Peterkaempfera bronchialis: one gene and its partner. The protein of the gene in region 1 binds, or shares a complex with, the protein of each later gene. Links are inferred from orthologs where the notes say so. Each region holds a gene or a part of one and is shown in the gene's direction. Other genes may lie near its edges.

The links. Proteins that work in one complex are often made in the same cells at the same time.
Region 2: the proteins of mfd (region 1) and uvrA are in contact, whole or in part, in a crystal structure (PDB 4DFC), measured with the Escherichia coli proteins. The link is inferred for Peterkaempfera bronchialis from one-to-one orthologs.

What each region holds. Positions count from the first base shown.
Region 1 is NZ_CP031264.1:4,257,189-4,262,041, forward strand. What follows is about bases 1-4,201. They hold mfd (transcription-repair coupling factor), read left to right. Parts: upstream 1-347; coding sequence 348-4,001; downstream 4,002-4,201. Other genes in these bases: C7M71_RS18975 (nucleotide sugar dehydrogenase), read right to left, coding at 1-2; C7M71_RS18985 (hypothetical protein), read left to right, coding at 4,196-4,201. Outside these bases: more of C7M71_RS18985, read left to right, coding at 4,202-4,853. UniProt on the Escherichia coli protein: Couples transcription and DNA repair by recognizing RNA polymerase (RNAP) stalled at DNA lesions. Mediates ATP-dependent release of RNAP and its truncated transcript from the DNA, and recruitment of nucleotide excision repair machinery to the damaged site.
Region 2 is NZ_CP031264.1:5,279,495-5,283,256, forward strand. The notes cover bases 1-3,437. They hold uvrA (excinuclease ABC subunit UvrA), read left to right. Parts: upstream 1-342; coding sequence 343-3,237; downstream 3,238-3,437. Other genes in these bases: C7M71_RS23400 (hypothetical protein), read left to right, coding at 3,351-3,437. In the rest of the region: more of C7M71_RS23400, read left to right, coding at 3,438-3,762. UniProt on the Escherichia coli protein: The UvrABC repair system catalyzes the recognition and processing of DNA lesions. UvrA is an ATPase and a DNA-binding protein. A damage recognition complex composed of 2 UvrA and 2 UvrB subunits scans DNA for abnormalities.

The sequences.
Region 1 (4,853 bases):
ATCGTGGTCCCCACCCCCCTCGGGGCGGCGCCATCCCCACGCCGCCTCACAAATCCAGCCTAGAGAGCGGCGCCGCCCGGCGGAGGCGTTTCCCCAACGCGGCCGCCCACCCGGCCCGGCCGCCCCCGGGCCACCCCGCCGGACGGCGGGTTGCCGGGCCCGGGCGTACCCTGGAACCCCCGGCCCGCACCGCGTGCCGGGCGGTTCGCGTTGCGCGCCGCCGCCCCCGGCCTGCCCACCCCCATGCGCTCGCGTACACCACCGACACACGCGTACACCACCGATACACGCGCACACCACCGACACAGCCGCCACCCCTGACCGGAAGCACGGGACAAGAAGACCCCATGACCCTGACCGGACTGCTTGACGTCGTCGCCCAGGACGCCGCACTCGCCGAGGCCGTCGAGGCCGCCGCCACCGGCAGCCGCCGGCACCTCGACCTGGTGGGGCCGCCCGCCGCCAGACCCTTCGCCATCGCCGCGCTGGCCCGCTCGCTCGCCGGCAAGGCCGCAGGCGACCGGGGCCGCCCGGTACTCGCCGTCACCGCGACCGGCCGCGAGGCCGAGGACCTGGCCGCCGCCCTCCGCTCGCTGCTGCCGCCCGACGCGGTGGCGGAGTTCCCGGCGTGGGAGACCCTGCCGCACGAACGGCTCTCCCCCCGCTCCGACACCGTCGGCCGCCGCCTCGCCGTGCTGCGCCGGATCGTCCACCCTCAGGACGGCGGCACCCCCCAAGCCCCCGAGGGGCTTGGCGGAGACCCGGCGGCCGGCCCGGTGCAGGTGGTCGTCGCCCCCGTACGCTCCGTGCTCCAACCGCAGGTCAAGGGCCTCGCCGACCTGGAGCCGGTGGCGCTGCGGAGCGGTGAGCAGCACGACCTGGACGAGGTCGCGCACCGCCTGTCCGCCGCCGCGTACCAGCGGGTGGAGCTGGTCGAGAAGCGCGGCGAGTTCGCCGTGCGCGGCGGCATCCTGGACGTCTTCCCGCCCACCGAGGAGCACCCGCTGCGGGTGGAGTTCTGGGGCGACGACATCGAGGAGATCCGCTACTTCAAGGTCGCCGACCAGCGCTCCCTGGAGATCGCCGAGCACGGCCTGTGGGCGCCGCCCTGCCGCGAACTGCTGCTCACCGAGCCGGTCCGGGCCCGCGCCGCCGAACTGGCCGCCGCCCATCCCGAGCTGGCCGAGATCCTGGACCGGATCGCCGAGGGCATCGCGGTGGAGGGCATGGAGTCCCTGGCCCCCGTGCTGGTCGACGACATGGAGCTGCTGATCGACGTACTGCCGCAGGGCAGCGTCGCCGTGGTCTGCGACCCCGAGCGGGTCCGCACCCGGGCCGCCGACCTGGTCGCCACCAGCCAGGAGTTCCTGCACGCCTCCTGGGTGGCCGCCGCCTCCGGCGGTGACCGGCCGATCGACCTGGCACCCATCGACGTCTCCGCCGCCTCCCTCTGGGCGCTGGCCGACATCCGGGAGCACGCGGACGAGATCGGCCTGCCCTGGTGGTCCGTCAGCCCCTTCGCAACCAGCGACTCCGCCGAGACCTTCGAGACCCGGCTGGACTTCGACCCGGACACCCTGACCCTCGGCATGCACGCCGTGGAGGCGTACCGGGGCGACACCGCCCGCGCCATCGCCGACGCCAAGGAGCGGCTCGCCGACGGCTGGCGGGTCGTGATGGTCACCGAGGGCCACGGCCCGGCCAGCCGGATCGCCGAGATGCTCGGCAACGAGGGCATCGCCGCCCGGCTCACCGCCGACCTGGCCACCGCCCCCGAACCGGGCCTGGTCCATGTCTCCTGCGGCTCCATCGAACACGGCCTGGTCGACGAGGCCCTGAAGCTCACCGTGGTCACCGAGACCGACCTCGCCGGGCAGAAGTCCTCCACCAAGGACATGCGGCGGATGCCGTCGCGCCGCCGCAACGCCATCGACCCGCTCGCCCTCCAGGCCGGCGACTATGTCGTCCACGAGCAGCACGGCGTCGGCCGCTATGTCGAGATGGTGCAGCGCACCGTGCAGGGCGCCACTCGCGAGTACCTGGTGCTGGAGTACGCCCCGGCCAAGCGCGGCCTGCCCGGCGACCGGCTCTTCGTCCCCACCGACCAACTGGACCAGGTCACCAAGTACGTCGGCGGCGAGGCGCCCTCGCTGCACCGGATCGGCGGCGCCGACTGGGCCAAGACCAAGTCCCGCGCCAAGAAGGCGGTCAAGGAGATCGCCGCCGACCTGATCAGGCTCTACTCGGCGCGGATGGCCGCCCCCGGCCACACCTTCGGCAACGACACCCCCTGGCAGCGGGAGTTGGAGGACGCCTTCCCGTACGCCGAGACGCCCGACCAGCTCACCACCATCGCCGAGGTCAAGGCCGACATGGAGAAGTCGGTCCCGATGGACCGGCTGATCTGCGGCGACGTCGGCTACGGCAAGACCGAGATCGCGGTGCGGGCCGCCTTCAAGGCGGTGCAGGACGGCAAGCAGGTGGCGGTGCTGGTGCCCACCACGCTTCTGGTCCAGCAGCACTTCTCCACCTTCTCCGAGCGGTACGCCAACTTCCCCGTGGTGGTGAAGGCGCTCTCCCGCTTCCAGACCGACACCGAGGCCAAGGCCGTCCTTGAGGGCCTGCGCGAGGGCTCGGTGGACGTGGTCATCGGCACCCACCGGCTCTTCTCCTCCGAGACCAGGTTCAAGGACCTGGGCCTGGTGATCGTGGACGAGGAGCAGCGCTTCGGCGTGGAGCACAAGGAGCAGCTGAAGAAGCTCCGCGCCAATGTGGACGTGCTCACCATGTCCGCCACCCCGATCCCGCGCACCCTGGAGATGGCGGTCACCGGCATCCGCGAGATGTCCACCATCACCACCCCGCCGGAGGAGCGCCACCCGGTGCTGACCTTCGTCGGCCCGTACGACGACAAGCAGATCGCCGCCGCCGTCCGCCGCGAACTGCTCCGCGAGGGACAGGTCTTCTACATCCACAACCGCGTCGAGTCCATCGACAAGGCCGCCGCCCGCCTCAAGGACCTGGTCCCCGAGGCCCGGGTGGCCACCGCGCATGGGCAGATGGGCGAGAACCACCTGGAGAAGGTGGTGGTCGACTTCTGGGAGAAGGAGTTCGACGTGCTGGTCTCCACCACGATCGTGGAGTCCGGCATCGACATCTCCAATGCCAACACCCTGATCGTGGAGCGCGGCGACACCTTCGGCCTCTCCCAGCTCCACCAGCTGCGCGGCCGGGTCGGCCGTGGCCGCGAGCGCGGCTATGCGTACTTCCTCTACCCGCCGGAGAAGCCGCTCACCGAGACCGCCCACGAGCGGCTGGCCACCATCGCCCAGCACACCGAGATGGGCGCGGGCATGTACGTCGCCATGAAGGACCTGGAGATCCGGGGCGCGGGCAACCTGCTCGGCGGCGAGCAGTCCGGCCATATCGCGGGCGTCGGCTTCGACCTCTATATGCGGATGGTCGGCGAGGCCGTCGCCGAGTTCCGCGACCAGTTGGAGACCGGCGGCGAACCGGAGGAGGAGCCGCTGGAGGTCAAGATCGAGCTGCCCGTGGACGCCCATGTGCCGCACGACTACGCCCCCGGTGAGCGGCTGCGGCTCCAGGCGTACCGCTCCATCGCCGCCGTCAACTCCGAGGACGACATCACCCAGGTCCGGGAGGAACTCACCGACCGCTACGGCAAGTTGCCCGAGCCGGTGGAGAACCTGCTGCTGGTCGCCGGGCTGCGGCTGTTCGCCCGCCGCTGCGGCATCAGCGACATCACCCTCCAGGGCTCCAATGTCCGCTTCGGCCCGGTGGAACTGCGTGAGTCCCAGCAGCTCCGGCTGAACCGCCTCTACCCGCGCAACGTCCTCAAGAGCGCCACCCACCAGCTCCTGGTACCCCGCCCCACCACCGGCCGCATCGGCGGCAAACCCGTCGTCGGCCGCGAACTCCTCGCCTGGTCCCGCGAGTTCCTCACCGCCATCTTCGACGAACTCCCCGCCCCCACCCGCTGACCCTCCCCACCCGCACCTCCCTGGCAGCAGCCCGCCCCTGTGGCGGGCTGCTGCCGGTTGTGCGCCGGTGTGTGATCGCGGGCCGACTCAGCGCGTCCCGGGTGTGAGCTCGGCGCCGGTGAGGTCGGCCTGGCGGAGGCCGGCTGTGGCGGTCGGTGATCTGACCGACGGCGGCGGCTGAGTAGGCTCGGGGGGTGCTCATCGGTCTTGTGGCGGCGCTGGTTGCCGCGGTCTGCTTCGGCGTGGCGACGGTGCTTCAGGCGCTGGGTGCCCGTGCGTCGGATGCCCGTGGTTCGGAGGCCCATGGCGCCGCGTCGGGGGGTGTGGGCGGGACGGTCAGGGCGATGGTGAACCTGCCGTTCGCGGCCGGGCTGGGGCTGGATGGGCTGGGGTTTCTGGCGCAGTTGGTGGCGTTGCGTTCGCTGCCGCTCTATGTGGTGCAGGCGGCGCTGGCCGGGGCGCTGGCGGTGACGGCGGTGACCGGGGCGCTGCTGCTGGGGATGCGGCTGGGCCGGGCCGAGTGGCTGGGCGTGGCCGGGGTGTGCTGCGGGTTGGCGGTGCTGGGGGCGACGGCCGGGGCCGAGGGGCATCGGCAGCCGGGCGGCGGCTTCCACTGGGCGCTGCTGGCGGCTGCGGCTGCGCTGGGGGTGGCCGGTGGCGCGGCCTGGCGGCTGCGCGGGCCGGTCCGGGCGGCGCTGCTGGGGCTGCTGTGCGGGTTCGGGTTCGGGTTGGTGGGGCTGGCCGTACGGGTGCTGCCCGCCGTGGAGCTGCCGCAGGTGGCGCCGCTGCTGCGGGATCCGGCGCTGTACGCCCTGGTCGGCGGCGGGGCGGTGGCGTTCCTCTTCCTCACCG
Region 2 (3,762 bases), 1.0 Mb from region 1 along the record:
GTGGTCTCCGTTGCCGGCAGCGGTTTTGCGTCGGCGCGGGGGCGGGTGGGGCGGCGCGGGCCGTCACTCGTTCGGGTGCTTCTGGCTGGACAGACTCGATATTCGAACGCGTGAGCTATACGCTGGTCCTCCGATCCTGCCGAACCTGGAAGAAACGCCCGAGCCGTCTGGTTACGATCGACCGTGGGCCTATGACGCCGCCGCCGGTATGGCGCCGCGTCCGCCCGTCCATGGGCCGAGCGCCGGACCGAGCCGGGCCGCCCCCATAACGGCGTCGATCGCCCCAGACCGCCAGCCTCATACCTCCAGCCCCAGACCCTCTCCGGAGAAAGGCGCAGAAGCGTGGCAGACCGCCTCATCGTCCGCGGTGCTCGCGAGCACAACCTGAAGAACGTCTCGCTCGACCTGCCCCGCGACGCGCTCATCGTCTTCACGGGGCTGTCCGGGTCGGGCAAGTCGTCGCTGGCCTTCGACACCATCTTCGCCGAGGGCCAGCGGCGCTACGTGGAGTCGCTCTCCTCGTACGCACGGCAGTTCCTGGGGCAGATGGACAAGCCCGACGTCGACTTCATCGAGGGCCTCTCCCCGGCGGTCTCCATCGACCAGAAGTCGACCTCCCGCAACCCCCGCTCCACCGTCGGCACCATCACCGAGGTCTACGACTACCTGCGGCTGCTCTTCGCCCGCATCGGCAAGCCGCACTGCCCGCACTGCGGCCGGCCGATCGCCCGGCAGACTCCGCAGGCGATCGTCGACCGGGTGCTGGAGCTGGCGGAGGGCACCCGCTTCCAGGTGCTCAGCCCGCTGGTGCGGGCGCGCAAGGGGGAGTACGCCGACCTCTTCTCCGACCTCCAGGCCAAGGGCTACGCCCGCGCCCGGGTGGACGGCGCCACCGTGCAGCTCACCGAGCCGCCCAAGCTGAAGAAGCAGGAGAAGCACACCATCGAGGTGGTGGTGGACCGCCTCACCGTGAAGGAGTCCGCCAAGCGCCGCCTCACCGACTCGGTGGAGACCGCGCTGGGGCTCTCCGGCGGCATGGTGGTGCTGGACTTCGTGGACCTCCCGGAGGACGACCCGCAGCGCGAGCGGATGTTCTCCGAGCATCTGTACTGCCCGTACGACGACGTCTCCTTCGAGGAGATGGAGCCCCGGTCCTTCTCCTTCAACTCGCCGTTCGGCGCCTGCCCGGAGTGCACCGGCATCGGCACCCGGATGGAGGTCGACGCCGAGCTGGTGGTGCCCGACGAGGAGAAGTCGCTCGACGAGGGCGCCATCCACCCCTGGGCGCTCGGCCACACCAAGGAGTACTTCCAGCGGCTGGTCGGCGCGCTCGCCACCGAGCTGGGCTTCCGCACCGACATCCCGTTCGCCGGGCTGCCGGCCCGGGCGCGCAAGGCGCTGCTGTACGGCCACAAGACCCAGATCGCGGTCCACTACCGCAACCGCTATGGGCGCGAGCGCTCCTACACCACCTCCTTCGAGGGCGCGGTGCCGTTTGTGCAGCGGCGCCACTCGGAGGCGGAGAGCGACTCCAGCCGCGAGCGCTTCGAGGGCTATATGCGGGAGGTGCCCTGCCCCGGCTGCCAGGGCACCCGGCTCAAGCCGGTGGTGCTGGCCGTCACCGTCCAGGAGAAGTCCATCGCCGAGGTCGCGGCCATGTCGATCAGCGACTGCGCGGACTTCCTGCTGGGGCTGACCCTGAGCGCCCGCGAGAAGACCATCGCCGAGCGGGTGCTCAAGGAGGTCAACGAGCGGCTGCGGTTCCTGGTCGACGTCGGTCTGGACTACCTCTCGCTCAACCGCGCCGCAGGCACCCTCTCCGGCGGCGAAGCGCAGCGCATCCGGCTGGCCACCCAGATCGGCTCCGGCCTGGTCGGTGTGCTGTATGTGCTGGACGAGCCGTCGATCGGTCTGCACCAGCGGGACAACCACCGGCTGATCGAGACCCTGGTGCGGCTGCGCGACCTGGGCAACACCCTGATCGTGGTGGAGCACGACGAGGACACCATCCGCACCTCCGACTGGGTGGTGGACATCGGCCCCGGTGCGGGCGAGCACGGCGGCAAGGTGGTCCACTCCGGGCCGCTGGCCGAGATGCTGGCCAACGAGGAGTCGATGACCGGGCAGTACCTGGTCGGCAAGCGGTCCATCGCCACCCCAGAGGAGCGGCGGCCGCGCGACCGGAAGCGGCAGCTGGTCGTCCACGGCGCCCGTGAGCACAACCTCAAGGACGTCACCGTCGGCTTCCCGCTGGGCACCCTCACCGCCGTCACCGGCGTCTCCGGCTCCGGCAAGTCCACCCTGGTCAACGACATCCTCTACACCCACCTGGCCCGGGAGCTCAACGGCGCCCGCTCGGTGCCCGGGCGGCACACCCGGATCACCGGCACCGACCTGGTGGACAAGGTGGTCCATGTCGACCAGTCGCCGATCGGCCGCACCCCCCGGTCCAACCCGGCGACCTACACCGGCGTCTTCGACCACATCCGCCGCCTCTTCGCGGAGACCACGGAGGCCAAGGTGCGCGGCTATCTGCCGGGCCGGTTCTCCTTCAACGTCAAGGGCGGCCGCTGCGAGAACTGCTCCGGCGACGGCACCATCAAGATCGAGATGAACTTCCTGCCGGATGTCTACGTCCCCTGCGAGGTCTGCCACGGCGCCCGCTACAACCGGGAGACGCTGGACGTCCACTACAAGGGGAAGTCCATCGCCGAGGTGCTGGACATGCCGATCGAGGAGGCCCTGGGCTTCTTCGAGGCGGTACCGTCCATCGCCCGCCATCTGCGCACCCTCAACGAGGTCGGCCTCGGCTACGTCCGGCTCGGCCAGTCCGCACCGACCCTCTCCGGCGGCGAGGCACAGCGGGTCAAGCTCTCCTCGGAGCTCCAGAAGCGCTCCACCGGCCGCACCGTCTACGTCCTGGACGAGCCGACCACCGGGCTGCACTTCGAGGACATCAGCAAGCTGATCAAGGTGCTCTCCGGCCTGGTGGAGAAGGGCAACACGGTCATCGTCATCGAGCACAACCTCGATGTGATCAAGACCGCCGACTGGGTCGTGGACATGGGCCCCGAGGGCGGCCACGGCGGTGGCGGCGTGGTGGCCGAGGGCACCCCGGAGGAGATCGCGGCCGTGGGCGAGAGCCACACCGGCAAGTTCCTCCGCGACATCCTCGGCGACCGGGTCAGCGACGCGGTGCCCGCCCAGCGGACCCGCCGCAAGCGCACCACCGCTTAGGCAGGCCCGCCGCCCGCCGCCCGCCGCCCGCCGCCCGCCGACCGTGTGGTTCCCGCCGCTCGGCGGAGCGCCGGGCGGCGGGCGGCGGGGGAGCGGTGCCCACCATGGGCGGTATGTCCGCACCGACCGCCGCCGAGGCCCCCGACCCGCTGGTCCACATCGGGCCGCCGCCGATGCGGTCCGCCCCGCCGCAGACCCCGCCGGCGGTCGGGGGCGGCCGTACGGGGGCACGCCGGGCCATCGCCGTGCCGCTGCTGGTGGCCCTGGTGTTCGCCGCCCTCCAGGTGGTCGCCCACCCCAACTGGACGCTCGCCAACGACTCCTACCGCTACGCCCGGCAGAGCCTGGAGATCCTCGGCGCCTCCCCGGCCGAGGCCCGGCAGCAGGCGGTCCGGGCGTACTGCGCCGACCGGGCGGCGCAGCGCAAACGGAGCCGCGCCCTCGACCCGGTCCCGGCCGGGAGCCACGCCGGCCGCAACACCGGGCTGCGGACCTGCCTGCGGACCAATGCGGGCGGGCTTGCCC